4 regions of the Shewanella sp. YLB-07 genome follow, and region 2 is predicted to be linked to each of the others. Evidence: predicted binding sites of a transcription regulator. Region 2 holds the regulator's gene; each other region holds the start of a gene.
The links. The regulator LexA, encoded in region 2, represses DNA repair genes until DNA is damaged. The targets are predictions, from matches to a motif close to TACTGTATNNNNATACAGTA.

Region 1: the regulator LexA is predicted to act here: its motif matches at 1,201-1,220, upstream of dinG (ATP-dependent DNA helicase DinG).
Region 3: the regulator LexA is predicted to act here: its motif matches at 5,500-5,519, upstream of dinB (DNA polymerase IV).
Region 4: the regulator LexA is predicted to act here: its motif matches at 2,941-2,960, upstream of FS373_RS18200 (LexA family protein).

The regions. Positions count from the first base shown of each region.
Region 1 covers NZ_VOQB01000001.1:597,249-605,823, forward strand. The annotation lists gene dinG (ATP-dependent DNA helicase DinG) at 1-1,177, opposite strand, end outside; gene FS373_RS02470 (DNA polymerase II) at 1,309-3,744, shown strand; gene FS373_RS02475 (porin) at 3,974-5,173, shown strand; gene FS373_RS02480 (TonB-dependent receptor domain-containing protein) at 5,795-8,575, shown strand, end outside.
Region 2 covers NZ_VOQB01000012.1:173,372-181,946, forward strand. The annotation lists gene FS373_RS23260 (DUF2909 domain-containing protein) at 48-266, shown strand; gene FS373_RS23265 (cytochrome c oxidase subunit 3) at 374-1,249, opposite strand; gene FS373_RS23270 (cytochrome c oxidase assembly protein) at 1,246-1,815, opposite strand; gene ctaD (cytochrome c oxidase subunit I) at 1,818-3,407, opposite strand; partial or broken gene coxB (cytochrome c oxidase subunit II) at 3,465-4,577, opposite strand; gene FS373_RS23285 (cell division inhibitor SulA) at 5,011-5,523, opposite strand; gene lexA (transcriptional repressor LexA) at 5,556-6,173, opposite strand; gene plsB (glycerol-3-phosphate 1-O-acyltransferase PlsB) at 6,655-8,575, shown strand, end outside.
Region 3 covers NZ_VOQB01000003.1:534,693-543,267, forward strand. The annotation lists partial or broken gene FS373_RS09150 (leucyl aminopeptidase family protein) at 676-879, opposite strand; gene FS373_RS09155 (M17 family metallopeptidase) at 904-2,439, opposite strand; gene FS373_RS09160 (aminoacyl-histidine dipeptidase) at 2,740-4,200, shown strand; gene dinB (DNA polymerase IV) at 4,344-5,429, opposite strand; gene fghA (S-formylglutathione hydrolase) at 5,637-6,494, opposite strand; gene FS373_RS09175 (S-(hydroxymethyl)glutathione dehydrogenase/class III alcohol dehydrogenase) at 6,656-7,786, opposite strand; gene FS373_RS09180 (DksA/TraR family C4-type zinc finger protein) at 7,952-8,218, opposite strand; gene FS373_RS09185 (phosphate-starvation-inducible PsiE family protein) at 8,238-8,444, opposite strand.
Region 4 covers NZ_VOQB01000008.1:151,727-159,177, reverse strand. The annotation lists gene FS373_RS18220 (hypothetical protein) at 1-18, shown strand, start outside; gene FS373_RS18215 (IS6 family transposase) at 130-837, shown strand; gene FS373_RS18210 (hypothetical protein) at 939-1,280, opposite strand; gene FS373_RS18205 (hypothetical protein) at 1,831-2,085, opposite strand; gene FS373_RS18200 (LexA family protein) at 2,976-3,386, shown strand; gene FS373_RS18195 (Y-family DNA polymerase) at 3,426-4,682, shown strand; gene FS373_RS18190 (hypothetical protein) at 4,805-5,002, shown strand; gene FS373_RS18185 (hypothetical protein) at 5,729-6,073, shown strand; gene FS373_RS18180 (hypothetical protein) at 6,158-6,388, shown strand; gene FS373_RS18175 (hypothetical protein) at 6,486-6,827, opposite strand; gene FS373_RS18170 (hypothetical protein) at 7,286-7,451, opposite strand, start outside.

The sequences.
Region 1 (8,575 bases), on a different contig from region 2:
GCAACATGAAGCCCGTTTCTGTGAGCAGCTGTTCGGCTTGATGTTTTGGAATATCGCCATCTTTTATGGCTTCACTGAGCAAGGCTAACATCTTATTGAACTGCTTGAGGGCCGTAGTCGATACCGTGGCTAAGTTCTCTGCCTGGATAAGCAGCGCCTGGGGTAGCTTGCCATGCTCGAAGCGTAAACGATTCTCAGGATTGTCGAACCTGTGTGTTTGACTATCACAAAAATGAGCTATCTGAGTGAGTTGACCCGTAAGATCGGTAATATGGTCCTGCATTGCCTGCGCCGGGCCTATGATGTGGTTACTCTTTATTTGGTTTTGTAACTTGCTACAGGTCTTCTCTATTTTCTCCAGCCAGTCGACTGCGCCCCTGAGTGTGGTTTGTGCGCTGGAGAAGTCTCTGGCAACCATTGGCAGGTGGTGAGCTTCATCTATGATGTAATACACGTCTTCGGGATCGGGCAGAATGACTCCACCACCTAGTTCCAGATCGGCAAACAAGAGGCTGTGGTTAGCGATCAACACATCCCAGTTATCGATATCTTCACGTGCTTTATGGAAAGGACAATTCCTGTGGCTGGCGAGTTGTCTGTGACAGCTGTGTTTATCACAAGCTATCTGCTGCCATAGGTGGTCGGGGAGCTGTTTGACTAAGGTGTCACGCTCGCCGTTCCATTTACCTTCATGGTACTGCTTCAATAATGTCTGCAGCAGCTTTATCTGGCTGTTGTCGGGTTTGGTCTGCCACATCGCCATCTGAGTGCTGTTATCGGATCCGATTAACATCTCTAATTTAGATAGGCAAACATAGCGTTGCCGACCTTTGACTAAACCGAAGGTAAAGTTTAGCTCAGATTGCTGTAAAAAGAAGGGCAGGTCCTTGTGCAACAGCTGCTCTTGCAGGGCTACGGTCGCAGTGGCGATACAGACTTTTTTCTTACTGGCCAGTGCCAATGGAATAGAGCCTAATATGTAGGCTAATGATTTACCTATCCCTGTGCCAGCTTCGACCACGATAATTCGCCTGCTTTTATCGTATTCACCGGCTAAGGTCTTAGATATTTCGGCGACTATGTAGTTTTGCTCACGCCTTGGACGAAAGTCAGGCAAGGAGTTTGCAATACCTTTATATATGGAGCGGATCTGTGTTTTTACGTCGGCCGATAGCATAGGTATATATGGAAGAGAAATAGAGCTGTACATAATAACAGTGATTGCATAGCCTTAACTACTCTAATTTTATATTATTGAGTTAAATGTGATCCCATTTTCATCGAGTCCTTGTTTTGGATAGACAAATTATGTCAGTAAAGCCCTCTTTAGAGCTCAGTGGAACCTCATCGGTTAAGGGGCGGATTCTTTCTCGCCATACGGTGCAGCATTCGGGTATGGCTTGGCTGCATTATTATATTAAAACCACCGATGGCCCCGTTTTAGTCAAAGTTCCTCATGCTGAATATATGTGTTTCTGTGCAACATCTGCTGTGCCCAGTCTGCAAGCATTGCCGCAGTCAGCAAAACTAAGACTGGTGGATCTGCCGCTTAATAACTTTAATAGCGACCCTGTCACCGCCATTTATGCGAGCTCATCACAAGTATTCAGACAGGTGATCAGAGGCGCTGTCGATCTCGGCATTCCTCTGTTTGAAACTGATATTCGTCCAGAACACAGATACTTGATAGAGAGATACATAGCGCTGGATGTAGAGTTTATCGGTCAATTCGATCCTCAAAAGCAGGGAGGACTGGCCAGTTTTACTGCCACTCGAGCAAGAAAAAACTCTGTTGATATCCAACTTCAAGCCATATCTCTCGATTTTGAATGCAGTATGTCGGGCGAGCTTTACTCGGTCGGCCTCTACGGCAAGACATCAAATGACGAGTATAAGAAAGTGATCATGGTGGGCTCACCTTGTGAGATAAGCAGCGATACATCGGCAATATCTGATGACCAAGCTGATTATATAGAGTGGGTAGCTGATGAGAGAGGACTTATCCTCAGTTTAATTGATTGGTTTGCAGAGTATGATCCTGACATCATCATAGGTTGGGCCGTGGTGACGTTCGATCTGGCGCTTGTTTATAGAAGAGCAAAACTACATGGGATCAAGCTTGCAATCGGCAGGGGAGGCGCTGAACTGAGCTGGAAAATTCCGGATAAGTACCGTCCTGAGACTCTTTCTCTGCCCGGCAGAGTTGTGTTAGACGGCATTGATTGGTTAAAGGCGGCATTCTATCGATTCGATAGTTTCTCATTAGAGTCTGTTGCACGTGCCTTGCTCGAGGAGGGCAAAGCATTGCCCAGCGGTAAGAAGGGGGTTGAGAATCGAGGAGAGGAGATAACCGAGCTATTTCATCATAATAAAGCAGCGCTCGCCCACTATAATTTAACCGATAGCCGCTTGGTGTGGGATGTGTTCAAGAAAACCCAGTTGTTTGAGTTTGCTTTAGAGCGTTCTAGGCTGACCGGGTTAGAGCTCGGCAGAGTCGGCGCCTCGGTAGCGGCATTCAATAACTTATACTTGCCTCACCTGCACAGGGCGGGTTTCGTTGCCCCCGCAATGGCTACTAGCCAAGGATTAGAGAGTCCGGGTGGCTATGTGATGGATTCTATCCCCGGCCTTTATAAGCATATCTTAGTGCTCGACTTTAAGAGCCTTTATCCTTCCATCATCAGAACCTTCTTAATCGATCCTAAAGGACTTATCAAGGGACTGTCGGAACCTGAAGCAGATAATGTTGAGGGTTTCTTGGGAGCAAAATTTAGCCGGGATTCTCCCATATTACCAGAGCTGATTAAAACACTCTCGGAGCATAGGGAAGAGGCGAAGAGCGAAAATAATGCGCCGCTGTCACAGGCCATAAAGATAATTATGAACTCTCTCTATGGCGTATTAGGCTCCCGTGGTTGTGTATTCCATGATGCCAGGCTTGCTAGCTCTATTACCCTAAGGGGTCATCAGATAATGAAACAGACACGAGCCTGGATTGAGGAACTTGGCTACCAGGTCATCTACGGCGATACCGATTCAACCTTTGTCTGGCTGGGGAAAGATCCGACGGATATCGATGTCGATAAGATAGGTAAGGGCTTAGTTGAAACGATTAACACTAGATGGAAACATAAGTTAGATAAAGAGATGAATTTAGCGTGTCATCTAGAGTTGGAATTTGAATGTCATTATGAGCAGTTTTTTATGCCAACTCTCAGAGGTTCTACTGAAGGGTCTAAGAAACGATACGTAGGTGCTTTTACTAATCATGAAGGAGAATTGCAGCTCGTCTTTAAAGGAATGGAGCAAGTGCGCAGTGACTGGAGTCCGCTTGCCAGACGTATACAAGAGGCACTCTATTACCGGCTATTTTCTAAAGAAGATGTGATGGCCTTCTTACAAGAGGTGGTCAATGACTTGATGCAAGGCAAGTTGGATGAAGAACTCGTCTTTAGTAAGCGCCTGCGTAGAGATATTGCCGATTATACGGCTAAGTCATCTCCTCATGTTAAGGCGGCGAAAATGATGTGCGACTTTTCAGGCTCTGAGCGTTTCTCAAAGAGGGGGACTAAAATTGAGTACCTTATGACACTCAACGGCGCCGAACCGGTTAAGTATCGTCAATCTATTATTGATTATCATTACTATTTAACAAGGCAGCTTGCCCCCATCGCCGAACCTGTTCTAGGTTTGCTCGATAAACGCTTCTCGGACATCAGCTCTAAGCAGATGTCGTTAATTTAGTGAGTACTTTCTTAAGATTGTTCTGCTTTTATGTTAACAAATGGTTTATCGTCTGCTATAAAAAGGTTTTCTTGGTTAAAATGATGAAAAAACAGGTGGTTTTTGTGACTTTCGTCTTTGAGCGATAACTAATCTTTTGCTAACCTCAGCTGCAACTAGGAAGACAAAGAACAATGGAATGACAAAAAATAGAACCAAGCAGACTGAAAACATAAAGGTTAGACATCACATGAAAAGAACTTTAGTAGCATCGGCATTGGCAGCCGTCATATTTGTCCCGTCAGTATCGGCAATTGAAATCTATAAAGATGACAAAAACTCAGTAGAGATCGGCGGTTGGATGGATGCCCGCATCATCAACACTCAAGGTGCTACAGAGGTGGTAAATGGTTCATCACGTATCAACTTTGGTTTTACCCGTGACATGGATAATGACTGGAAAACATTTGTAAAACTTGAGTGGGGTGTAAACCCATTTGGTACTAGTGACATTGTTTACAGTAGCGAGAGTAACTTCGAATCTCAAAGTGGTGACTTCCTTACCAACCGTCTCGGTTATGCAGGTCTTGCACACGATAAGTATGGTTCACTCTCTATCGGTAAGCAGTGGGGCGTTTGGTACGACGTAGTCTATAACACCAACCTGGTAAACACTTGGGATGGTAATGCGTCGGGTACTTACACTTACAACAAGGCCGATGGTGCAGTAAACGGTACTGGTCGTGGTGATAACACAGTTCAATACCGTAATGCATTCGGTGATGTCAGCTTCGGCCTGCAAGTGCAGCTAAAGCAAGATAGTTTTGATCTGATTGAAGATAATTCTTTAATGTTCCCGACAGCTGATAATAGCGTGATGATCGGTAGCCCAATGGCTATTACGGGTGACTCTTTAGGTACAATTGAATACAACAATACTGTTGGTGGCTCTATCACTTATGCTGCCACAGATATGCTAACGCTTACTGCTGGTTTTAACTTAGGTGAGTTTGACGGTACTTTGGAGTCTGGTGAAGGTATCTCTGAAACAGACTACATCTATGGTGCTGGTTTGACTTGGGGCGGGTTTGAACAACCTGGTTTCTATGCGGCGATTAACATCAACAAGAACGAATTCCATGATACAGATAACATTGGTCGTTTAATGCCTGATGCTGTAGGTCTTGAATCACTGTTCAGCTACAAGTTTGATAATGGTCTTAAGCCTATCTTTGCTTATAACTACCTAAAGGCTGGCGACGCTTATGAAGCACTTTATAATGATGGCGAGTTTAAGCGTCAGTTTATTGTAGCGGGTCTTCACTATGTGTGGGATGAGCAGACAATGCTTTACATCGAAGCCCGTAAAGACATGAGTGACTTCAATGTTGCAAACCAGACTCCAGATGAGAGTGATGGCGTGGCAATCGGCATTAGATACTACATGTAATAAGCTGGCTACTTAGCTTGTTGTAAACGCCCTATACGGGCGTTTTTTTATGTGCGAAGAATACTTCATATGGGTAAATATTCTTGTGTAATTAACCAACCCATCAAATATATATGACTACTATCTCCTAGACTCTATTTTCCAGATTGAAAAACAAAAACTGACAAACCGTACATTAAAGTTTACGTAAACGAGAACTGTGGTAGAGAGCTAGAGTCGACATATACAAGTTTAATTATGTCAAAACACTCTTAATTTAATCTTGTTATGAGGGGAATGAAAAATTCAAAAGCGATATCCATGTTTTCTCGTGACTCTAATGTGCTGTTTTTAAATCGATAATTAATAATGTCGAAAGTTAATCCCTTCTTCTTGTTCATTCCTTCTCTTACCGCTGAGCATTTTACTACAACTCTTGTGAGGATTTAAATCAGCTTATAAATCTTTATTGTATACAAAATAATCAATAAACTGGAACGTCTGTGAAAGTTAGCGTGTACTTGTTGATTAAATGTTTCATGTGTGGTCTTATTTGTTTGCGAATGTATTCCAATGTAACGATTTGTGTTCATTCTAATGCATTTAAAAAATATAAAAAATAAGAGTCCAGGGAGAAACAACATGTACAAAAATAGCTTATTAGCTAATTCAGTGCGTTTCGCACTAATTAGTGGTGCTGCAGCAACAGCAGCAATTACAGCTCCAACAGCTTTTGCGGCTGATGAGTCTGCAAACGTAGAGAGAATTTCAGTAACGGGTTCACGTATCAAACGAGTAGATATTGAAGGTGCCAACCCAGTTACAGTAATTGAAAGAAGTCAGCTTGAAGATCTCGGTATCACTGATATCGGTCAGCTAATTCAAAAACTTCCAGCAATGAACGGTGGTGTGGTTACTTCGACGACAAACAATGGCGGTTCGGGGGCTGTAACTGTAAACTTACGTGGTTTGGGATCAATTAGAACTCTAGTCCTTATTAATGGTAAACGTACGGTTGATGGTGGTGACTTTCAAACTATTCCAGCATCTATGATTAAGCGTGTTGAAATTCTTAAAGATGGTGCTTCTGCTATTTACGGTGCAGATGCCGTTGCTGGTGTTGTAAACATCATTACTCGCAATGATTTCGAAGGTGTTGAAATTAGTGTTCAGCGAAAAGAGTGGACAGAAATCACTGATGGGGCCGCTAACGATTCTGTTTCATTAATCGCGGGTAAAGCTTTTGACGGTGGTAATATCGTTTTCGGTGCAGAGTACAACAAGCAAGAAGGCGCTGTACAGGGACAGTACGAAGGTGTTAAGCATTTCCAAGAGCCTCTGCACGTAGGGGATGTTGAAGATTTTGAAAAGAATGGCCTAACTGATGATAACTCTGTTTTTTGGGGGTCTTCACGTATTCCAAATGGTCGATTCTTACCTAATGGTGCTACTGGCGGACAAGTTTTTGATCCTAGTCTAGCTGGATGTAGTGGTAGTGTCCCTGCATCAACGAGTTGTTTCCGTGATGCAAATAATGATTTTTATAATTACTCTCCAGTAAACTACCTACAAACCCCGTTTGAACGCATCAACGTCTTTACTGAAGGGAATTTCGAAATCTCTGATTCTGTGAGATTTGAAAGTGCAATTCGTTTGAGTAATCGTAAATCTATTCAGCGTTTAGCTCCAATGCCTTATGATTCTCGATTTGATCCAGGTGCAAATGTGAGAGATGCTGACGGTAATGCTGCTCAAGGTATTTCAGCCGACAGTTATTACAACCCATTCGGTGTAGATGTAACAGATGTTAGACGTCGTGTTACTGAAAGTAACCGAGAGTTCTCACAAGATGTAACTAACGTTCAAGCTGTTGCAGGTTTCTCTGGTGAGTTCGCTGAGGTTTGGGAATGGAATGCCACTTATAATTGGGGCTACCGTACACGTACAGATATAGATAAAGGTCAGTTTGTTGCTGCAAACATTGCTAATGCATTAGGTGCTTCTTTTATGGACACGGATGGTGTCGTAAAGTGTGGTGAAGCTGGTGCGATTATCGAAGGTTGTACTCCAATGAACATGTTTGGGGAAGGAAATATTTCTCAAGAAGCATTGGACTATGTTGAAGCCGACCTCACAGATACATACAATACTCGTCAAGATGTATTAACTCTTAACCTCACTAATTCAGAACTGTTTGAATTACCTGCAGGTTATGTTGGAATGAGTGTAGGTTATGAATATCGTGATGAACAGTACACTTATTCACCTGACTCGGGTAAAGCGAAAGGTGCAGTTTCAGGTAACAAAGGAGCGGGTACTGAAGGCGGTTACCGTGTAAACAGTCTCTTTGGTGAGTTTGTTGTTCCTATTTTAGCTGGTGTTCCGGGTGCTGAACTCTTAGAAGCTAATGTCGGTGTTCGTTATGATAACTTTAGTTCATTTGGTGGTAATACTTCGGTACAAGGTTCACTGAAGTATATGCCGATTTCTAGTTTACTTGTTCGTGCTACAGCGGGTAATGTTTTCCGAGCTCCATCTGTAGATGAGCTGTTCAGCTCGCCAGCCGATGATTTCGACCAAGCTGTCGATCCATGTAGTACGATTAACTACGGTGGCTTAAGTGCTGATGGACAAGCACGTTGTATGGCATCTGGTGTAGCTGCTGGTGGATATGAGCAAACCGATACTCAGGTTCGTGGTCGTTCTGGTGGTAACCCAGAATTGCAACCTGAAGAAGGTGATACATTTACGGTTGGTTTGGCATGGTCTCCAGAGTTTATTGATGGTTTTAGCTTAACCGTTGATTACTGGGATATAGAGTTAACTAAAGGCATCGATGGTTTAGGTGCTCAAGCGACTATGGATCTGTGTTATGAAGAAGGAATTGATGAAGCTTGTGGTCAGATAAATCGTATGCCAAGTGGTAATATCGATACAATCAATACTACCAACCTTAACCTTGCAGACGAAAAAGCGACGGGTTTAGATACTGAGATTACTTACAGTTTTTCTACTAGTATTGGTGATTGGCGTACAAGCTTAAACTGGACGCATTTAATTGAGCGTGAGAAAACTGCATATGAAGGTGCTGATGTAATTGAATTGAATGGGCGAATCGATACTTCTACTGCAAGAGATGTTTATCCAACTGATAAAGCTAATTTCTTTCTCAATTGGGGTTTAGAAGATATTTCGATTACTTATAGTGCTGAATATATATCTTCAATTGAGTCTCCATATTTCTTCTTCGATGAACAAGACCAACATATTGAGTCGCAGTTGTATCATGATATTACGGGTTCATATATTTTCCCAACTAATACAAAGATAACTCTTGGTGTAACTAACATTACCGATGAAAAAGCTCCATATCTTGATCAAGGATTTAACGCTAGCACAATCCCTGAAACTTATAGAGTTAAT
Region 2 (8,575 bases):
TAGCGAACAAGTCCCTAGCGCTCCATGACTCAATGCGAGGAGAACCGATGAATCTATTAATTATCTTTAAAATCGTCTTAGTACTACTACTGCTATTCATTATGTTTAATCTGGCCCGAGCCCTGTTTATCTTGGTTAAAGGTGAGAGTGAGACGCCTGTGAGTCATTTCCTGGGGCGTAGGGTTATCTTCTCTGTGCTGGTGGTCTTATTTATCCTAGTGGCACTAGGCACAGGTGTTATCACCCAGAACCCAAGACCTTATTAATCTAGGAACAATGTGAAGGAGCCATGGTGATGGCTCCTACTTACTCGATGAAATTTTTTATACTGAACTTCACGTAGTGACATACATAGAGAAGCGCAGCGGCTCTATTAGAGGACGTAGACGAAGATAAACAGACACAACCAAACTACGTCAACAAAGTGCCAATACCAGCTGCCCGCCTGGAAGGCGAAATGCTTATCCGGGGTAAAGTGACCCTTCAAGACTCGCAAAAACAACACTATAAGGAATACCGTTCCTAGGGTGACGTGCATGCCGTGGAAACCGGTCAAGAGGAAGAAGGTATTACCGTAAACGCCAGAGGCCAAGGTTAAGCCCATCTCCTGATAGGCGTGAATATACTCTTCGACTTGTAACGTCAGGAAACTCATGCCCAGCAAGATGGTGATACCCAGCCAGACTGTGATTGCCGAGCGTTTACCTTTCTCCAGACTCACGTGAGCCATATGCAGAGTCACAGATGATGTGAGTAGGATGATGGTGTTATACAGCGGCAAGCCAGTCCAAGGCATTGCCTCAGTTTTTGTGCCATCGGGTGTGGTTAATAATGGCCAAACGGCTTCAAATCCAGGCCAGAGCACCTCATTGGTCATGGCGTTATTGGAATCGCCACCCAACCAAGGCACAGCAATCATTCTGGCGTAAAGTAAGGCACCAAAAAATGCACCGAAGAACATCACCTCGGAGAAGATAAACCAGCTCATTCCTTGGCGAAAAGATCTGTCCATCTGCTTGGAATATAGGCCGCTCATCGATTCGGCGATAACGGTTCTAAACCAGCCAAAGATCATAAATATAATAACGGCTATGCCAGTGAGTAAGATTATTCCGCCACTGCCGCCATCGGATTTGAGTTGTTGTACATAACTTCCGGCGCCAAATGCGATGAGGAATAATCCTACTGCCCCTATGATGGGCCATGCACTCTGTGCGGGAACGTAATAGGGTTCGTGCTTAGTTGTCATCTTGCTGCTCCTTGCTCAACTGAGCCGACATAACCACGGTCGGTGATGTTGTAGAGGGTATAAGAGAGAGTTAATGTGGTTATGGAATCGGGAAGATCCGGATCCACGAAGAAAATAAGTGGCAGTTCGGCGCTTTCTTTGGCCGTTAGTCTCTGCTGGTTGAAGCAGAAACACTCGGTTTTATTGAAGTAAGCGGCTCCCTGCCCAGGTGAGACCGAGGGGATGGCCTGGCCAATGGTATCCTTTAGAGACAGATTTTTCGCATTGAAGTTAGTGCGAATCAGCTCTCCGGGATGCACCTGCATACGTTTGACCTCGGGCTTAAACTCCCAAGGCATATCACTCTGGATCTGCGCCATAAATTCTATGGTAATGGTGCGACTCTCATCGATTGTGATCGGCTTGTAAGTGCTGGCACTGTTCTGGGTTTTGCCATTGATGCCCAATTGTTCGCAAAGCACATCGTATAAGGGCACCAAGGCGAAGCCGAAGCCGAACATGCCCACGGCACCAGCAATCAGCATGCCGATGAGTCTTCGATTAGACTTGCCCTGGTTATTGCTCATATCTACTTTATCTCGGGTGGTGTAGTGAATGAGTGATAGGGTGCCGGGCTAGGCAGTGTCCACTCTAAGCCTTCAGCGCCTTCCCAAGGTTTTGCCGCTGCCTTCTCGCCACCGCGTATACACTTGATGACCAGCGCGAGGAAGATAAACTGAGACAGTCCGAAGGCGAAGCCGCCTATGGAGACTATCTGGTTAACATCGGCAAATTGCACCGCATAATCGGGGATACGTCTTGGCATGCCCGCTAAGCCTAAGAAATGCATAGGGAAGAAGAGCACATTGACCGATATTACTGAACACCAAAAATGTATCTTGCCTAACCTCTCGTCATACATGTGACCTGTCCACTTCGGCAGCCAGTAATAAGCGGCGGCCATGATGGAGAAGATGGCACCCGTTACCAGCACATAGTGGAAATGTGCCACCACGAAATAAGTATCATGGTATTGGAAGTCTGCCGGGGTGATGGCCAGCATCAGGCCCGAGAACCCCCCTATGGTGAAGAGTATGATGAAGGCGACTGCGAACAGCATGGGCGTCTCGAAGGTGAGAGAACCTCGCCACATGGTCGCCACCCAGTTAAACACTTTCACCCCGGTGGGGACCGCAATCAACATGGTGCAATACATGAAGAAAAGCTCGGCGAATACCGGCATACCTGTGGTGAACATGTGGTGTGCCCAGACAAGGAATGAGAGTATTGCTATGCTCGAAGTGGCGTAAACCATTGAGGAGTAGCCAAACAGCCTCTTACGGCTGAAGGTGGGCACTATGGCCGAGATGATACCGAAGGAGGGTAAGATCATGATGTAAACTTCGGGATGGCCGAAGAACCAGAAGATATGCTGGAACATCACAGGATCGCCACCACCTGCGGCATCGAAGAAGCTGGTGCCGAAGTACTTGTCCGTTAGCACCATGGTCACAGTGCCAGCGAGTACTGGCATCACGGCAATCAAGAGGAAGGCGGTGATCAACCAGGTCCAGACAAAAAGTGGCAACTTCATCCAGGTCATACCCGGGGCGCGCATATTCACTATGGTCACGACCACATTAATCGCCCCCATGATGGAGCTGATTCCCATGATATGGATAGAGAAGACAAAAAGTGCCGTGCTGTCAGGACTGTAAGTGGTCGACAGTGGTGCGTAGAAGGTCCAGCCAAAGTTAGGTCCGCCCCCTTCCATAAATAGAGAGCTCAGCAGGATGGCGAAGGCAAAGGGTAAGATCCAAAAACTCCAGTTGTTCATCCTTGGCAGCGCCATGTCCGGCGCGCCTATCATCATAGGTATCAACCAGTTTGCCAGGCCAGTGAAGGCTGGCATGACGGCACCAAATACCATGATAAGTCCATGGACTGTGGTCATCTGATTGAAGAAATTAGGCTCTATCAGCTGCAGCCCTGGTTGAAATAGCTCTGCACGTATCACCATAGCCATAGCGCCACCGGTGAGGAACATGATAAAACTGAACCAGAGGTAAAGTGTGCCTATGTCTTTGTGATTGGTGGTGAACAGCCAACGTTTAATGCCCGAAGGGTACAGTTCTTGATGTTCATCATGGTGGTCGCTGGCTTCTTCAACCTGGACCATTTCCATATTAGGTTCCGCTTCGCGGGTTAAAGTATTCATATTTACTCCCTATTGGCCATGCTGACTGACATCAGCTGCCTGAACCGTATCGCCTGTGTTGTTGTCCCATGCGTTACGTTCATAAGTAATTACAGCGGCAATTTCTTGCGCGGTTAATTGCTTTCCAAAAGCCTGCATCGCAGTGCCCGCCTTCCCATTGATAACCATCTCTAAGTGATCAGTTAATGGTCCTGTGGTGATTGGGCTGCCTTTCATTGGAGGGAATACACCGGGTAGACCCATGCCGTTAGGCTGATGACATGCTGCACATCGGGACATGTATACTTGTTCACCTTGGGCCATAAGCTCATTCATGGAGAGGGATTTACTCAAGGAAGCCTCAGCCTCAGCTGCGGCAGTGCTGGCCTGATTTTTTTGTTCGGCTACCCAGATGTCGAAGTCGGCTTGGCTCAGGGCTTCGACCACGATTGGCATGAAGCCATGATCTTTACCACAGAGCTCGGCACACTGGCCGCGATAGGTACCTGGGATATCGATACGAGTCCATGCTTCATTGATGAAACCCGGGTTAGCATCTTTCTTGACGGCGAATGCGGGAACCCACCAGGAATGGATCACATCTTCAGATGTCATCAGGAAGCGAACTTTTTTATTGATGGGCAGCACTAAGGGCTTATCGACCTCGAGGAGATAGTTCTCTCCCTTCTCCTCGGTTCCTTCTATTTGTGCTCTCGGGGTTGAGAGTAAGCTATAGAATTCTATATCTTGATCGAAATAGCTGTAATGCCATTTCCATTGAGAGCCTGTGATCTTGATGGTGATGTCGGCATCACTAGAATCTTCCATGGCGATTAAGGTTTTAGTCGCTGGAATTGCCATAATAATGAGTATGATGAAAGGTGTAATGGTCCAGGCTATCTCGACCTTAGTACTTTCGTGGAAATTGGCTGCTACGGCACCCTTAGACTTTCGGTGATTGATCATGGAATAGATCATTACTCCGAAAACCACAACACCGATGGCGCAACAGATATACAGGATGATCATGTGCAGGTTGTATACCTGTCCACTGATATCCGTGACACCCTTGGTCATATTAAGGGGCATTTCTGATGCCAAAACGTATGGCGTAAATAGCAACGCCAGAAAAATATACAACACTCGCTTCACTAGACTTCTCCTCTGTCAAAAATTAAGACAAAGAAGAGTCACACAGTAAGTCTCTGCTCTATGCAAACTCTTCAGTTCCCAAAAAAGCAACGATGACTTCAAAGTGCAGTGGCGGTTCACTTGTTATTTTAGTTTGGCAGTCACTTACTACCAGAGTTAACCACGCTCGCACCTACGGCTGAATATATCAGTACCGACTTCAGCGAGGTAAATATCTGGCCTTACACAGATGGCAGGGCTTTACTACGCCGACTACTAAATCGTTTGGATATAACAAATTATCGTTGTTATATCCCTAACTTACTTGGTGTTGAATTATTGATCAAGATCACTTTTAATGAATTTTTTAAAAATTTCGAATAAAAATCAAATACAAAAAAGTCCCTTGCGGGACTTAAATAATCATTTTTCTATTGGCTACATTGACTGGAGATTAGTGCAGAGATCCAAATAAACAGGCTTGATTGAAGTGAGCATCTGTTTGTTCATGGGCTTTAGCATGTAAGTGACTATTCGCATCTTCGATGACAATGCCAAGGGCGCGAGCGCTCTTTTCTACGAGTCTGAGTCGTCGGTTGTCACGGGAATCTAGGACCTGAGTCCAGCAGATGACGGCACTGGATGTACCACTTATGAGTGCTTTTTCCATGGCCCATAAGGTTTCGATTTCGTCTTTAGCATGAACCAACAATACTCGGTCCATCCTAACACCGGCTTCGGCTAACATCTGCTTGTAACCTATGTTGGGAGGACTGATCAATACGATCCATTGCCCCTGATGGCTCAATGTGGCGAGCCGATTACTCACCTTTTTCAGTTCCACCCGGCCCTGAGTGTGGGTACTTACTGTAGTGATACTTCCACACTCTTGGGTGATGGACGCTTGGTCAAGGGGATTCGTCCATAAACCTGGGTGTCTAGGGCTATTTCCGATTAAATTTTTCATTACCAAGCTCCTTCGCCAATGTGCGATTTCATCTATTGCCAGTTGCCGTTACGGATCACACCGACTGCCAGCCCCTCAATGCTCAGGCTCTGACTGGTGAGATCGACCACTATCGGTGCATAGTCTTCATTTTCAGCATGGAGATAAACCATGCTGCCCTTTTTCTCGAAGCGTTTTACTGTGACATCCTCTTCCACTCTAGCCACGACAATTTGGCCATTCTTGGCTTGTGAAATCTTATGCACTGCGAGCAGATCACCCTCGAGAATGCCGATATCTTTCATGCTGTCGCCGCGCACCCTAAGTAGAAAGTCGGCACAGGGACGAAACATGCTTGGGTCGACCTGATAATGTTGTTCTATATGTTCCTGGGCAAGGATGGGTTCGCCTGCGGCAACCTGGCCGATCAATGGCAAGCCTAAATCTTCTGGCTCCGCAGCTTGTGTGAGTCGGATGCCGCGGGACGTACCGGGAATGATCTCTATGCGACCTTTCTTAGCCAGTGCCTTAAGATGTTCTTCGGCAGCGTTGGCGCTCTTGAAACCTAGTCGCTTAGCTATTTCGGCTCGAGTCGGAGGCATTCCTGTATCGGAAATATTACGCTTAATGAGTTCTAGAATCTCGGCTTGTCTTGGTGTCAAAGGTCTCATGATGAATCCTGTCTTTCTATACAGTTACTGTTAGTATATACAGTATTTTAGTCAGTGCAAGGATTAACCAAGATTAGTGAGTATGCAAAAAAACTCTCAATCGCAAGCCCATGGTTTATATTTATTATTTTGGTGTGACTACTCGGTGCTTATATAACGTTAAAAATAGGTGGTGGGCATGGCCTCCTTGAATTATATATCTTTTGTGCTGGTGGTTATCTCTCTAAACTGGCTTATTTTATGTTCTAGGCTATCGAGATGAATTGTACCTATACCTAATATTATTAACTTATGTTGCCTTATAAATGTGAACACCCGTAAAGCTATCTAATATTAATTTTTTTGAAAATTATATTCAATCTCAAGTGCTTTGAGTGTCGAATCAGGCATGCGGGGGATTTTGCTGACTACTATTAGGGAGATCTCTCTTTTATCTGGTATTCTATGCCGTTATTAAGAAGACTCACATTGTATAAGAAAAATGTCAAAAAAAGACTCTCTTTGGTATAAATCCTTACGTTGGATTCAGAAAAAGCTGGTACAAACAATAGTTGTACCCCATGACCCCTTCGCCGATCTCAACTTAGATCCAGATAAGCCTATGGTTTATGTGATGAAGACTGAATCTCTCAGCGACATCGCTTCCTTAAGTGAAATCACTAATAAGTATGGGCTTCCAAGCCCTTATGATGAGTTGGTTGTCGATGGTGAGTACACGCCGAGGGTGGTGTGTCTGGAAGGTGCCAAGCCGCTATTTGGCCAAAGAGAAAGTAACGAGTTTTTCTTAAATAGCTTTATGGATCTGCTCAAGGTACATAGGCAGAAGCCTGAACTGGATATACAGCTAGTGCCGGTTAGCCTTTACTGGGGGCGTACTCCAGGTAAAGAAGACGATACCATGAAGGCGGCGGTATTTGAGCGTCAAAATCCTACCTGGCTGCGAAAATGCCTGATGATCCTCTTCCTGGGTCGACATAATTTCGTTCAATTTTCTAATGCCGTCTCAATTCGTTATATGGCCGACGAACACGGCACCGACAAGCGAATTGCTCATAAGTTAGCTCGTGTTGCTCGAGTCCACTTCAGCCGTCAACGTAAGGTCATGACCGGACCTGTTTTGCCTAAACGTCAGGTGCTATTTCAAGACCTGTTAAATTCAGAGTCCCTGAAGAAGGCGATTCTGGAGGAAGCGGCGAGCAAGAAGATCTCCGAAGTCGAGGCCAGAGCAAAGGCGATGGAGTATCTCGATGAAGTTGCGGCGGATTACTCCGAGAGCTTTGTGCGCATCGCCGAGCGTTTCTTGGCCTGGCTGTGGAACAAGTTGTACAAGGGTATCAATATTAAAGGTGCCGAGCAGGTAAGGCAGCTACATCATGATGGTCATGAGATCATCTATGTACCTTGTCATCGTAGTCATATGGACTACCTACTACTGTCTTATATTCTTTATTATGAAGGCATGGTGCCACCGCACATCGCTGCGGGTATCAACCTCAATTTCTGGCCTGCTGGGCCTATGTTCCGCCGTGGTGGAGCCTTTTTCATTCGCCGTAGCTTCAGGGGTAATAAGCTCTATACAGCGGTTTTTCGTGAATATTTGGATCAGCTGTTCACCAAAGGTTATGCGGTAGAATACTTCACCGAAGGTGGGCGTTCACGCACCGGGCGTCTGCTCGCACCTAAGACTGGCATGATTGCCATGACGCTCAATAGTGTGCTGCGAGGCATGGAAAGACCGGTAACTTTAGTGCCTGTGTACTTAGGTTATGATCATGTGATGGAGGTCGCCACCTATCATAAAGAACTTAGCGGCAAGAAGAAAAAGAAAGAGTCTGTTTGGCAACTGTTTGGAGCGCTGCGTAAGCTAGGTAACTTCGGTCAAGGCTATGTGAATTTTGGTCAACCCATCACCTTAGACATCTATCTGGACGAGCAAAGACCCGATTGGAAGCAGGAGATAGCCAAAGATCCTGAGCAGAAGCCGAAGTGGCTGACTCCTGTGGTGAATTCCTTAGCTAATCGGGTTATGACAAGTATTAACGATGCGGCGGCGGTGAGTTCGGTGACTCTGACCAGCTTGGTTTTACTCGCCTCTGAGCAACATGCTCTGGAGCGTTCACAGCTTGAGAAGCAGCTAGATCTCTATTTAAAATTGCTCAAAGATCTGCCCTATACCGAGTTCACCTCGGTACCCGAAGGTGATGGCAAGTTACTGGTACAGCAAGGTTTAGAGCTAAAGAAGTTTCAGCTAGATAGCGATCCGCTTGGTGATATCATCTCAATAGAGGATAGCCTTGCTGTAGCTATGACCTATTACCGTAACAATATCATTCACCTATTGATTGTTCCCTCGCTGATTGCAAGCTGTTTGACTCAGCATGATCATGTCACCAGAGACGAGA
Region 3 (8,575 bases), on a different contig from region 2:
TAGATGGCTATCACTCAATATTAAAAATAGTGAGTAGATAACAGGGTAGTCAGCCCTTGAAACTGAAACTACAAGGAGGGTTAATCCTTGAAGTTCATCGGGTACAAGCCGCCACGCAAAGCCTCGGTACAAAACCAAGTATTTTGCCAATAAACGTACTGCATTCCAGTATAAGACATAGTCAACACTCCTAACAAAGTTGTAATTAAATTACTCTAACCATTCTTACCTGTTATCAGCGGGTTAAGCCTTTAAAGAAAAGAAAACACGGTAGAGTCAACTTGTCGCTCGATTCCTTGGAGAATTATCCTTCCTGGATAGACTTTATTGAAAGAGGCTGATTGCCTAATCAATAAAGCCATTATAGATAAATGTAGTTTTATTACAAGCTTTATTTGATCTAGATTAATAAAGCTTAATAATCAGGCTGAATCGACAATAAAACGCGTAACTTTACAACAAAAAAAGAAGTTTTAAGTCTATCTGTTGTAACAGAATGAAAACTGATGACAAGAATTAAACCACTCGGCTGTAGGAATAGCTAATAAGAATGAATGCCATTGGCTTATTAGAGCTAAGACCATGGGCACTCAGACCCGATGCTTCTAACAGAAACGCTGCTGGATACTGATGACCACGAGCCGTTACCGATAATAGATACCCATTATTCCTGAATCATTTACTGGTCATGTACTGAAAAAGACCGACAAGTGGTGTGGCCGTTGGGCTGCCATAAAGTGGATGGCCTTCAGTAGCACTGCCCGCGATATCTACATGGGTGAAGGCCATTGCCTTATTAGAGCTAAGACCATGGGCACTCAGACCCGATGCTTCCAATAAAAAGGCTGCTGGATACTGATGACCACGAGCCGTTACCGATAATAGATACCCATTATTCCTGAATCATTTACTGGTCATGTACTGAAAAAGACCGACAAGTGGTGTGGCCGTTGGGCTGCCATAAAGTGGATGGCCTTCAGTAGCACTGCCCGCGATATCTACATGGGTGAAGGCCATTGCCTTATTAGAGCTAAGACCATGGGCACTCAGACCCGATGCTTCCAATAAAAAGGCTGCTGGATACTGATGACCACGAGCCGTTACCGATGACGGTCCATTATTGGATGAGAGTATATCCGCCGCACCCGATGGATCGACTATCTTGGCAAAATCTTCACGGCGCAGCACAGACTGCTCGATAGGCTCGCCCCAAGCCAGCCCTAAGTTAGCCATACTGGCAGCCACGCCCGCCTGCTTCGCCACAGCATTTTCTACGGTGGCAGTATATCCGCCGAAACAGCGCACCACATGGCCGGTTAATGTCGCCACCGAAAAGAGCTCAGGCTTAACAGATTTTTCTGCTTTGATCCGCAAATGAGAAAGCAAGTCCGCCAGTACGAGGCGACCTTCCGCATCAGTATTGCCAATTCTGACTCGAACGCCGGCATGGCTTGTGATGATCTCATCGGTAACGAAGGCTTCGCTGCCTATGCTATTACGCACCAAGCCAAGCTCGGCAACCACACGGATCCCCTTTGGCTTAAGCATAGAAAGTGTCTTCATCAGGCCAGCGACTGCCGCCGCGCCACCTTTATCTCGGCTCATGCCAGCCATGCCACCGGCAACCTTGATATCCGCGCCGCCGGTATCATAGATAACGCCTTTACCCGCATAGAAGTAGGTATGTTCTATCTCACCTTCGCCAACATACTCAAGTTTAACCACACGGGGCTGATGCCTGGAAACCGCAAATGACGAGCGTCCTACGGCGCTAAGCAGAGGGTAATCCCGCTCCAAAACATCTCTGTCTTCCACCACACAAACCTTCAAACCGGAATCTTGATAGGCAGCAACACAATAATCTGCAAAGGCTGCTGCAGACATGCGCTCCGGCTCTGTGCCACATAGATCTCTGGCTAAGTTTCTGCCAGCCTCTATGGCATTCAGGCTCTGGCTAGCTTGGGTCGAATTGAACAGGCCTATGGCCTCAAATGCTGGCGTGTCGCCACTGACTTCACGTCTCTCAAGGGTTTGCCACAATTCCTGACCACAGGATAAAGCAGCGACTTGGGTAGAAAATTGGTAGCGCTCATGACCGTCACCAGCAACAACCATTAAAGGACGAATAGCACCGGCATCTCTGGCTAGCTTGATGCCCGCTCTCGCCGCATCGGCAAAAATACGCACATCTTCAAAATCATCCTTACTGTTCTTCACCGGTGAGATGATCAAGCGGCCACCAGCGAGTCCTGGGGCAAACAATAGCGTCGGAGATTGTCCTACGCGCTTATCGACCTTAGCGCCGTGCTCCGCCAGCAATGTCACCTCGTCAAAACCAGATTTACTGATATCTGTGGCTATGATAACCAAAGCATCCCAACCACTGCCTTCGAAGATTGCATCATCATCGAGTACATCAACAAAATTAACCTGAGCCATGAACCATCCTTCTGCTTGTGAGATCGTGTCATTTGATTCTATAAATCGCAGATAAAACCTTGTTTTAAATGAGTCATTACAGAACACACATTCTTATAGCTATTAGCAACTAGCGTGTGTTTATTGGTTAGTAATAATAACCTAAGTTAAGCCGATGCCAAGTGCTTATAAAATATTGCTGGAAACTTTGTATGACAGCCTTTACATAGGCAAAATTCTTGCCTGATATTCTTGGTGTTTAGCTGTGATAGAATGCGGTTAAATTTAGCCTCCAAGTCGTATTCTAAAGGGGAATTATCCGTGACAGCAATAAGCCAACTACAACCTCAAGCACTCTGGCAGTGGTTCGATCAGATCTGTGCGATCCCGCACCCTTCTAAGCATGAGCAAGCGCTCAGCGAGCACATTCAAGCTTGGGCTAGAGACAAGCAACTTGAAGTTGTTGAAGATAAAGTCGGTAACCTCATCATCAAGAAGCCGGCCACGCCAGGCATGGAAAACCGTAAAACAGTGGTCCTGCAAGCCCATATCGATATGGTGCCACAGAAGAACTCAGATAAGGTTCATGATTTTGAGAAAGACCCTATCATTCCTTACGTGGATGGTGACTGGGTTAAGGCTCAGGGCACGACTCTGGGTTCTGACAATGGCATTGGCATGGCGTCTGCGTTAGCCGTTTTGGGCGCAGATGATATCCCTCACGGCCCATTGGAAGTCCTGTTAACTATCGATGAAGAGGCAGGCATGACAGGCGCTTTTGGCCTGGAAGCCGGTTATCTCGATGCCGAGATCCTGATCAACACAGATTCTGAGCAAGAAGGCGAGATCTACATGGGCTGCGCCGGTGGTGTAGACGCCCAGATCAGTGTGCCTATGGTGTGGCAAGCCCCAGAGTCGAGCAATTTGACATACACCTTGACCCTCTCGGGTTTAAAAGGCGGCCATTCGGGTGTGAACATACATCTTGGACGTGGTAATGCCAACAAGCTGCTGGCCCGTTTCCTGTTTAACCATGCCGATGACTTGGCGCTGGAATTAACTGACTTCACCGGTGGTTCTCTGCGTAACGCCATCCCACGTGAAGCCAGCGTCAGCTTTATGCTACCCGCTGAAAATATCACTAAACTTGAGGCTCAGATCCAAGAGTTTCAGGCACTAATAAGGGCAGAGCTAGCCATTGCCGATCCCGATATGTTACTCGAGCTAGCCGAAGTGCCAGCGGCCAAGCAAGTGATGAGCGAAGATACTCAAAATATGCTGGTTGACCTACTCAATACTTGTCCAAATGGCGTCATTCGCATGAGTGATGAGGTTGAAGGTGTTACTGAGACTTCATTAAATGTCGGCGTCATCAGCACAGAAACACAGAGCGTTGAGATTCTATGCTTAATTCGCTCACTGATAGATTCAGGTCGTGAGGAAGTCGAGAGCGTATTAACCTCACTGACAAACTTAGCCGGCGTCGAGATAGAGTTCAGCGGTGCTTACCCGGGATGGAAGCCAGACAACAGCTCACCTGTGATGGCCCTGGTGCGTGAAACCTATGACGACATCTACAACAAGAAGCCGGTGATCATGGTGATCCATGCGGGTCTTGAGTGTGGACTGTTCAAGAAACCTTACCCTGAGATGGACATGGTATCGATTGGTCCAACTATCCGCTACCCACATAGTCCTGATGAGAAAGTACTCATAGAAACGGTAGGCCAGTACTACAAGCTGCTATTAGCAGTTCTGGAACGTATTCCAGAGAAAGGTTAAACAAGATTTCGAGTGCCTAGGTTTTAGTATCTAGGCACTCGAACTTCATTCCATAAACCTAGGCACTCAAATTTAGCATCTAGTTACGTCTTAAATCCTAGGAACTCGAACCTAAGACCTAGCGACTTCTTTTAAAAACCTTCTTAAAATCCTAAGTCCATCTGCGACTCTTTCACTCCACTCTCTGCCGCTCTGGTGTTAATCGCCGACTGACTCGCTAATCCGACAGATACTCCTAATAAACGAATGCCTCTCCCCTGCTGGCGTTCCAGCGCTTGTAAGAGCAGATCATAAAATAACTTCACCGACATCTCATCGGCTCTGTGCTCTATGGTGGTCTGTTTAAAATCACTAAATTTAAGCTTAACCACTTGTTTGTTGATGCTGCGATCTTTAGCGCTACGCGTCACCCGAGCCGCCAGCTCCTGAATAAGCTGAGGCATCACACCATGACATTGCTCCAGAGTGTAGATATCTTTTGCCAATGTCGTCTCGACTCCCACAGATTTACGCTCTCTGTGTGGCGAGATACCGCGCTCATCTAAGCCTTGAGCCCGCTCAATCAAGACAGCGCCAAATTTCCCAAAACGCTCAATCAGGGCCGATTGGGGATAGTCCTGTAGATCGCCGCAGGTTTTAAGGCCAATATCCTCAAGCTTCTTGCCCGTCACCTTGCCCACACCAGGGATCTTAGTCAGGGGTAAGCTTTTCACAAAAGGAGAGATCATATCCGGGGTAATCACATATTGTCCGTTAGGTTTATTCAGATCTGAGGCGACCTTGGCAAGAAATTTAACCGGCGCAATACCGGCTGAAGCCGTAAGGCCTGTGACCTCGAAGATCTCCAGCCTGATGGCTTCAGCTATCAAGGTAGCCGAGCCCTGGCATAAAGTGCAGTCGGTGACATCCAGATAAGCTTCATCCAAAGAAAGAGGCTCAATCAAGTCGGTATAGCGAGCAAAAACTTCACGGATCTGCATCGAGACCTCTTTGTAGACCGACATGCGCCCAGGCACCAATACCAGATCGGGGCAAAGTTTTAATGCATAGCCTGAAGCCATGGCCGAACGGACACCGAAGACCCGCGCCTCATAGTTACAGGTGCTGATCACTCCGCGGCGATCACTGCGCCCTCCCACAGCTATGGGCTTGCCCCTCAACTCAGGAAAGTCACGCATCTCGACCGCGGCAAAATAGCAGTCCATGTCGATATGAATTATTTTCTTCAAATTAGTTTTCAAAGCAGTTTTCAACACACTCTTCTAAACACTCTCTAAATAAGAAGCTCTCACGCCACTATACTGTATATAAAAACAGTACCCAACGAATATCGGACCAAAACAGAGGATTAGTTGCAGAAATGAACAAGGAATAAACAAAAATGCCATCAACATAAGCGTTAATGGCATTAAGAGGTGTGAAATTTACATCAAAGACTAATTAGATTTAAGATATTCTGCATGAAATTTCAAGTGTTGTTCCATGAAACTGGCAATGAAAAAGTAGCTATGGTCGTAACCTTCATGGCTTTCAAGCACTAGAGGATAACCACTCGCCTTAGCCGCAGCTTGCAACATCTCAGGTTTAAGCTGCTCGACTAAGAAGTCATCCGCTTCGCCTTGACTAACCAGAGCTGGAACAAATGACAAACCATTTCCCTCTGAGGCGTTACGCATTAAGGTACTGGCATCATAGTCAGACCAAACGGATGTGTCTCGGCCTAAGTAAGCGGTAAAGGCTTTCTTGCCCCAGGGGCAATTTATCGGATTGCTGATAGGACTATAAGCCGACACAGACTGGTAAGCAGCACTGTTTCTCAGGGCTATGACTAAGGCGCCATGTCCGCCCATTGAGTGCCCGGCAATAGAACGCTTATCGGTCACCGGAAACATGGACTCAATCAGGGCGGGTAACTCATGGACTATGTAATCATACATCTGATAGTGCTTGTTCCACGGCGCCTGAGTCGCATTGACATAGAAACCGGCACCTTGACCTAAGTCGTAGCCCTCATCGTCGGCAACGTCTCTGCCACGGGGACTGGTATCCGGCGCAACGATAGCCATACCGAGCTCAGCAGCCAAACGCTGGGCACCCGCTTTGTGCATGAAGTTTTCATCGCTACAGGTCAAACCAGATAACCAATAAAGTACTGGTACTTTCTGGCCATTCGATGCTTGTGGTGGCAGGTAGATGGCGAAACGCATGGCACAATTTAAGCTCGTGGATTGGTGACTATATTGCTTGTTCCAGCCACCAAAGCTCTTATTACTACTGAGATTTTCTACTGTCATTATTTATCCTTATTACCACTGTAATATCCCTATTCCCAACGTGTTTACAGGAATATTATAGCAGTAGGACGATTGATTAATCTAAGGTTGAAGCGGGGTTATCCGCTTCGAGAGCATTTATCCAAATGACTATTTGTCAAAGTGACTATTTGCCAAAGCGACTACTTATCGAAATGGATCACGGTACGAATGCTCTTGCCTTCATGCATAAGATCGAATGCATCATTGACCTGCTCAAGACCCATGGTATGAGTGATAAAGTCACTTAACTTAAACTCACCCGCCATGTAACGTTCAACATAGTCAGGTAACTCAGAGCGACCTTTAACGCCACCGAACGCTGAACCTTTCCACACACGGCCAGTGACGAGCTGGAATGGACGGGTTGAGATCTCCTGGCCTGCACCAGCGACACCGATAACCACAGACTCGCCCCATCCCTTATGACAGCACTCAAGCGCCGAGCGCATCACGTTGACGTTACCGATACACTCGAAGGAGTAGTCGACGCCGCCATCTGTAAGCTCAACGATGACATCCTGTATTGGCTTATCATAATCTTTAGGGTTGATAAAATCGGTAGCACCAAGCTTACGAGCCAGGGCAAACTTACTCTCGTTGATGTCGATAACTATGATGCGGCCAGCTTTTGCCATAGTCGCACCAATAACAGCAGACAGACCGATACCGCCCATACCGAAGATAGCAACAGTTGCGCCCTCTTCGACCTTAGCCGTATTCATCACCGCGCCCATACCGGTTGTTACACCGCAACCTAACAAACACACTTCTTCTAATGGTGCCTCTGGGTTGACCTTAGCCAGAGATATCTCAGGCAGAACTGTGTACTCAGAGAAAGTAGAAGTGCCCATGTAATGGAAGATGTCTTTACCGTCTTTGGAGAAACGAGTGGTACCGTCTGGCATCAAGCCTTTACCTTGAGTCTCACGGATTTTCTGACACAGGTTTGTCTTACCTGATTTACAGAACTTACACTCACCACACTCAGGAGTATAAAGTGGAATAACATGGTCGCCGACCTTTACACTCGTCACGCCTTCACCGATAGACTCGACGATGCCGCCACCTTCGTGACCTAAAATACACGGAAAAATCCCCTCAGGATCATCACCCGAGAGTGTGAAAGCATCGGTATGGCATACGCCGGTAGCGACCATCTTAATGCGCACTTCACCTTTTTGTGGTGGCATAACATCGACAATTTCCATAGACAGAGGTTGGCCAACGGCCCAAGCTACGGCGGCTTTAGATTTGATTGTTTGTGCTGTCATTTTAGCTCCAAAATATAATGGGTTAAATCATGGGACCGATACCAGAGAAAGATACTAAATCTAATTCCTGGCACCATGTCGTTTTGAATATGGGATAAGTATATCCCTTAAGATTAAAATGATAATCCTACTTATGGGTAAATTACTTTTACTCTAGAGTAACAATCATCGTAATTGACTGTCTTTACTACCACGTCGGTTATAACCAGCCATCTTTGTCTGTAGATTATCTTGCTCAGCTTGGCAACTAATGCACAAACGAACGCCAGGTACTGCATCTCGACGTGCCAGTGGAATTTCGGTGCCGCACTCTTCGCAATGAGCCAGACCCGAACCTGCACTTAATTTCCCTCTGGCTTGTGCAACGGCCTCACCCACACTGCTATCTATTTGCTCTTGCACCGCGCCATCTCTTGACCAACCTCCAGCCATGGATCTCTCCTATTTATTTCTAAGAATCTGTCAAAGCTTCTTTCTGTTTAAACGCGATCAACCAATAGGTTACACCTAGGGCGATAATGACCGCGGCAGAAGCCCAGACGTATTCGGCATCAACCTCTTTAAAATCCAGTACTATGATCTTTCGTGATATGGCCATCAGTGCTGTCGCTATCACTATCTGCACATCTATCACGCCCCATAAAATGACTAGAGTCATTAGGACCGCCAAAGCTCTTACAGCATAGTGCACTGCTTGGCCCAGCTTATTGATAATAGGTTCGTTATCTATTTTTCCATTTAAACTCCTTAAAGGCATAAGCGCAGAGCAGTAATATCAATGCTATCAGC
Region 4 (7,451 bases), on a different contig from region 2:
AATAACAATCTAGATTAAGATGAATAGACTCAATATACTTCAAACGCTCAAAGGAGGCTCAAAGGAGGGCTCTGTTGCAAAGATCGTCGAATCAGCTAAGCTCCTCTTTTGTTTTAGGCCTGCTATCTCATGACACTCTTTAAGTATCGACAATTTTCCCATGACATTATCATTTGGGCTGTACGTTGGTATTGTAAATACGGGATCAGCTATCGAGAGCTCGAAGAGATGCTCAGTGAGCGTGGTATCAATGTTGACCACAGTACCATTTATCGCTGGATTCAGCGTTATGCGCCAGAAATAGAAAAACGATTAAGGTGGTATTGGAAGCCCAAAGCAGGATTAAGCTGGAAGGTCGATGAAACCTACATCAAAGTGAAAGGCAAATGGGTGTATCTGTATCGGGCTGTCGATAAACAAGGTCATACTGTCGACTTTTATTTATCGTCCAGACGTAATGCTAAGGCGGCTAAACGGTTTCTGGGTAAAGCTTTGAAAGGGCTCAAATGCTGGGAATGCCCCTCCGCCATCAATACCGACAAGGCCGCTTCCTACGGTGTAGCCATTACGGAATTAAAGAAAGAAGGCAAATGTTCTGAAGCGCTTGAACACCGGCAAATTAAATACCTGAACAATGCGGTAGAAGCCGATCATGGAAAATTGAAAAGGCTCATCAATCCTGTGAGAGGATTCAAATCGATGAAGACGGCTTATGCCACTATCAAAGGATTTGAAGTGATGCACATGTTTAAAAAAGGGCAGTTCAATATCTGGTTATCCGGTCAAGGAATAGCTGGAGAGATCCGTCTAATCACCAATGCACTGGTAAACTATTAATAATCAGCCAGATAACCGGAGCCTTTCGGACTAAAAGCAATCTTTGCAACAGAGCCAGCAAATGAAATTAGACGTATAAGCCCAATGGGAGTTATGTTAAATTACTTCCAATATATAGAGGAGATGCTAGGATATTTAGCACCGCCAATAGAAACGCACTCACTTGATACTAGCTCTATTTTTTTTCCTGCTGCCTTTGCAGTTAACAGCATCGAATACATTTCTTTTGCCAAAAAAGTACTGAAATATAAAACACCTGTTGTCTTAACATCACAATCTCCACCTTCAAAGGCTACATCGTAAACATACAGTCTAGACTCTTCTGCTGTAGATGATATAAGTTGAATTCCGTTATCACTTATATCAATAAATCCAGTCCTACTTCCTGCGCTTGCCCCAAACGACATCAACCCTATCAACCCAGCAAAAATAAACTTCTTCATTATTCTTCCGCAATCATTAATGTTTTTATTAAAAATTGATTATATATGGACGATATTAAATGCGCACTATCTCTTTTATGGTAAATCCCCCCCCCCGTTTTTAGCCAAATTATCTCTTCTTGTCGCTTGTCAGAAAAACAAAGAAAAATTGATTGAGCGCGGAGCGCAACCCTCCCGTTAACATACCCGTCGGCTAGGCTGATTGTGTGTAAAGCTCTGGGGAAGCTTGCTATCCCAGATTTTCCACATGAGGACTTAAATATACATTTATGTGATGACCTAGGGAAACTAAAAAATCATACCATGGGACTGTTAACGTGTGTAGAGCATTACTCATCAAGCAATTCGTTTAAATATAGACTAGAGAATGAATATCATGTAATTTCTCGGCATGGTTCAAAATCAGCGATTTTTAGTGAACACTTTCCGAAGCTGAAAAACTGCTGTGACCATTTGCCCCACATAGGTTTTGGAGTATTTCGGGAATTTAAAAGTGTTCACTTAATTTGAACCATGCCCAAATTCCTTACCGTCAAGTTCTATGTTAAGTTTATTTCTGAACCTTCAAGATGCGACAGAACCATCGTTGTGTCACTTTGGCACGCGAACTTGCAACAGAGCCGCCGAAAGTCATCCACAACATAGCCTGATTACGAGTACACACCAAGGGATCAAGTCGCTCATTATCGATGCGCTCGACTAGATCAATAAACTCGTCAGGGGTAACAGTTTCAGGTTGCTTAACGGTGCGTAAGTCAGGAACTTTCCAGATCCATTTAAAGTCAGATTCGCTCATAGTTTTCATATAGGAACTTTCATTTCCTATATAGTAGGGCGAAAATAAAGCGGCTGTCTACAAGCCGCATTAAATAAGGGTATATAGGAAACGGGAAAAACAATATTTAAGCTTAGACACTAGCTTCACAGGCGGCCTCCCCGAATATCTAGTCCATCATTTTAATCTGGCCTTTTGAGCGCCTTTGTTATCCGATTAATTACACTGTAACCGCTATTTAAAGCTGTTTAGCTGTCTTCGGGGGATGCATTCAAAAATAATCTAATTAATCCAGGTAACATCGCTAATTGAATACCGTAATTAGGTGTTATACGATGCACACATACGCAAAACGCAAAAAAACTTAGAAAGGCTACAACCTAACTGAGCTTTACCGTTCTGTAAGCTACAACTTACAGGCGTTTTTTAAGTGCTAACAAAATTTTTAAGATTGCTTGGATCTCATTCGAAAGATACCCAAGTGACTTAATCAACTCTATTAATGCGTCCATATAGGCGCTCCTACAATAGAAATCCAAGCCTGCCCTATGCAGGCTTTTTTTATCTCTAAACAATAGAGACATGACATGGTAGCTATCATTTTCAATGCTGTAAACTACGGATTTTATTGACGAAATCGTCAAAGGTTAGTTAACCAACCTTTGCTTCATGCTTATGCTGCGGAGCTATAGTTATCATATTGATTTTGTTATTAGTTCGGTTTTATAAAATAAATTCGGTTATTTTCAGCCAAACACACAAAAGCCCCATGGCTAGATGCATTTATGGTAGATATAGGAAACGCCAGAGATGAGAACGACCCGCTAGAAAGCGAGGCTGAATTGTTCGTTACTGGAGTGCTACAGAAATATCAGCCAAACTAGATACTGTATATTTAAACAGTACCTAGAGACCTGTTCATGAAAGCCATTCCCAATACAGCCAGCGCCGGCATTACAGGCTTCGAATCGCCTGCCGCCGAATACATCCAGCGGCCACTAAGTCTCGATGAACTGTTAATCGCTCACCCTAGTTCTACTTTTTTTGGTCATGCATCCGGGGAATCGATGCGCAATGTCGGCATATTCGATGGTGATACCCTTATCATCGATAGACATGTTACCGCCCAAAATGGTGATGTGGTGGTAGCTAACTACAATGGTGAGTTTGTCTGCAAGTTAATTGATACTGTCAGAAAACGCTTACTGTCTGCAAACGATGAACATCAACCACTGGTCATACATGAGCATGACCAGTTTTGCATTGAAGGTGTGGTAGTCAGTTCGATACGCTGCCACAGACCCAGCCCACTATTAACCGCTAGCATATGAATAACAGCCCACCCCGCTAATAGCCCCTCACTATTACCTATGTACGCACTCGTAGACGCCAATTCATTTTATTGCTCTGCAGAACAAGTCTTTCGCCCTGAATGGCGAGGGAGACCCATTGTTGTGCTCTCGAACAACGATGGCTGCATCGTCGCCGCCAATCGCCAGGCTAAAGACGTTGGCATCCCAAAATTCAAACCTTACTTTGAGGTCAAGGCACTGTGTGACAAGCACAACGTTATAGCGCTATCTTCAAATTATGAACTGTACGCTTCACTGTCTGCCCACATGATGGACGTGATAGGCCGCTTCGCGCCCAGACAACATATCTACAGCATCGATGAGTCCTTTCTCTCTCTCAAGCATTGCTACCCTGCGATACCCAACCTCACTGAGCATGCACATAAAATCAGACGCGCGGTATGGAAAGAAACCCGCCTCCCCGTCTGTGTTGGTATCGGCGCCACCCTGACACTGGCTAAGGTAGCCAATCATGCTGCCAAAAAACTAATGGGTTATAACGGTGTCTGTCACATAGATTCAAACGAGGAGCGTAAAGCGGTATTACTGGCGATAAAGCCAACAGATGTATGGGGGGTAGGTAATCGAATAGCCAAACGTCTGGACCTAATGGGAATAAAAAACGCCTTCCAACTCGCATCGATGCCGCCAGGCCTGGCAAGAAAATCATTCAGCATTGAAATTGAACGAACGGTCAGAGAACTCAATGGTGAGGAGTGCAAGCAATGGGATGAAGCCAGAGCAGACAAGAAACAGATATTCTCAACCCGAAGCATGGAAGACCGTGTAACTGACAAAGAGGCACTCAAACAAGCCCTCAGTAAACATGTCGGTATAGCGGCAGCGAAGGCCAGAAAACAAGGCTCTGTCTGTGGCTCCATGCTCATATTCGCAAGCAACTCTCCTTTTGATGAAAGGCCCACAGGCTTTAAACAAACCATAAAGTTCTCATTTCCCACCGCCGACACCCTGCAAATGACACACGCGGTGACAGCGGCCACAGACGCACTCTTTCAGCCAAATGTCAGGTATTACAAGGTCGGAATAGGGTTACTGGATTTGTGCTCATCCAGTCATGTGCAATCAGATTTATTTGAGACCATCAGCGACCCTAAACTTATGAGCGTCTATGACGCACTAAATGCCAGATTTGGCAGCGGCGCTATGTTTCTGGCTGCACAAGGTATTTCGCCGAAATGGAGAATGCGCAGAGACAGACTCACGCCACAGTACACGACAAACTGGGCAGATATACCCAAGATTCAATGTCGATAAACAGCCGAGGATACCCCCTCAGCAAAGTATCAATCATATGCTGTCAGTGAGACCAGTTGATCTAACCTGATTTTTTTGATTCAATATTCAACTCACACAATGACATGCCAAGGAATAACAAATTGAATTCTCGCGATTTCACCACTAAAGAAGAGAATGGCCAAATAACAGCAGCGCAAAGTAAAAGTTACTGGACTGTTGATAAAGGCGGAATGCTAATCACTGGCAGCGTTGATGGGCAGGATATATTAGAGTTTTCATCCAAACCGATTCAAAATAAATCTGCCTTAGTTAAGTGGGCTCTGAGAGTATTCTATTAACAGTTAGCTGTAATATAAAAACGCTACAGTAGCTTGTACAACTGTGGCCCAATATAATCACTGTAAATCGTTATTATTTAGGTACGTCTTAGAGTGATCACTCCAAGACGTTATTGCCCAAAAATTAGCTAGGGGAAATGTGTGTTCACATCCTGTTTATCAGCTTTTGCCATAACTCAGCTAATGTGAGGTGAAAAATACAAGACCTGACCCTAAAACTATGGAGTATTGGAGCAGCCTAATTAGCTACGACCCTTTGTTGGTACGTCTCCTTTGTTGATAATGATACAAAGACACCGTGAGCGATTACGGCTGTCCGGCTGATTAAGTAATGAAGTAAGAGCGGCGGTAAATATGTGATGGCTGTGCCGTTACTGATAGTGGAAACGCAATACCTTGTTGGTATAAATATCGACGAGGGCTAAAGGTTTTTTAGAAAGCGGAAGTTGAAATGTATAACCCAAAAAAGGCAAAGAGAGATGATGAAGGCCATGATGTGGATGTAATAAAGCTCAAACCATATCAAACAATTAACTGCGAGCTGTATAAAAAACGATTACCCCAGAAAAGCAAATTCCTATAGCATAAAGCATACCAAATAACATGGATGTGGCAGCGGCCAAGTTCAACACGCGATTTATGCCTTGCAAACAACACAACGCATAAATACTAAGACGTTAGCCACTTATGCCGTATATGCGGCATTCAAATTTTATAGGGATTTATATGATGAAAAAACTATTGCTATTATCAACTTTGTTTTTTGCTTCTCAAGGCGGAGCTCAAACTTGGGTTGAGGTCGATGATGCAAGTAAATTGCTATGGCAAATGAGTGCGGGTGGTACTGTTTATTTCAGAAATTTAAATGAATTCGATTCAGCTCAAGGTGCTTGTTGTTATGCATACAATCTGGATACAACAACTCCAGGTGGCAAATCAATATGGAGCATGATCTTAACTAAGATGGCATCAAAGAAAAGAATTACTTTAGGTTTCCCAAGTGTAGCTTCAAATGATAATCCGCAAACGTTAAACTACATCGGTCGGCATTCTCATGCTTCAAACGAATGATTTTATTAGCTAATCCATGTATGAACCCCACCATCATACATAGCTAATGTAAGATGGTTCGAATGAAAAAACAGGAGTTCTTTTATGACAAATTCTCAGATTATTGGTCTTGATTTAGCAAAGAATGTTATCCCAGTTTGTAAGATAGATAAGCATGGCGAGTTAATATCAAATAAAGCCATTAGTCCTAAGAAGCTAAAAGAGCTGCTGGCAAAATCAACCACATCAATAGTGGCAATGGAAGGGTGTGGTAGCTGTCATTACTGGGGAAGGCTAGCTAAAACGAAAACGGATAAAGGAGTCGGAACTAATTAGGGATTTCGAATGAAATTCAGATACTTTTTCTTATCTGAGCTTCTTTAGCATATCTCGCCCTTAGCGTAGGATAATTTACTAATTCCCTGTCTACCCCTTATCTAATTCCTGCTCCTTGACTTGCTGTGGAGGAGGCGTAACACGTCTCCGTCGTAGAAGGGAGATCAATCACGACCCCCCAGTCCTTACCTAAAGCAAATGCTGTCAGTACCATAGACATTGCAATTTTAGTGCGCTCTACTCCCATATCTGATACACGAAAACGCACACTATTACCTATACAAAAATTTGCAATGTTTTCATTAGACATCTCGACTTCAAAGCTGCCATCACTACTATATGCACTGATGTTGCTAACTTCTCCCCAATACCATGCATTTACAGCATGGCTATTAAAGCTGAAAGAGGTAAGTAAAAAAATACTTAAAAAAATTTTCATTTTTAGTTTCCTTGAGCACGCGTACAATACGCAGGCTATTTTTCCATAAAATAAATCGTACACAGTTCTATCTCATATTCGAGGAAAATAACGAAGACACGCAAAATTGTCAACTTGACCCTTGTTCAAAGTAGAAGTAAACCCTCAATTTATAGCCGCTCGCTCTCTACTTGCGACAGAACCATGTATGGTCTGCTTATCTAGCTCTGTATGAAGATAAATAACTTTCAAGATACGACAAAACCTAAAATAAAAGAGTGACTTATCTGAATCAACGATTTTTGCAACAGAGCCTTATTTCTTGTGTATGCCTTCTCCCTCCCGGCCAGCGAAAGCACATAATGCCATAGTTACACTACGAGCATATGCTCTAGAAATACATCGTTCGGAGACTTATATCCCGAGTTGCTCTCTTTAGTGTATTGGGGGGATGCTCGGTTCTGAAAATACCGGTCCTCCTAATAAAGCTCTATTCTGGTTAAATCCTCAGAGCCATTAACGATAGTGCACAAATCATTTCCTTTTAAAGCAATTGTTTTTTGTGCTGCATATGCAGTCAGGATTTGACTTAACATTTGTTTGCCAAATTCAGATTCAGTCGCTATCACATAGTCCCATGAATGG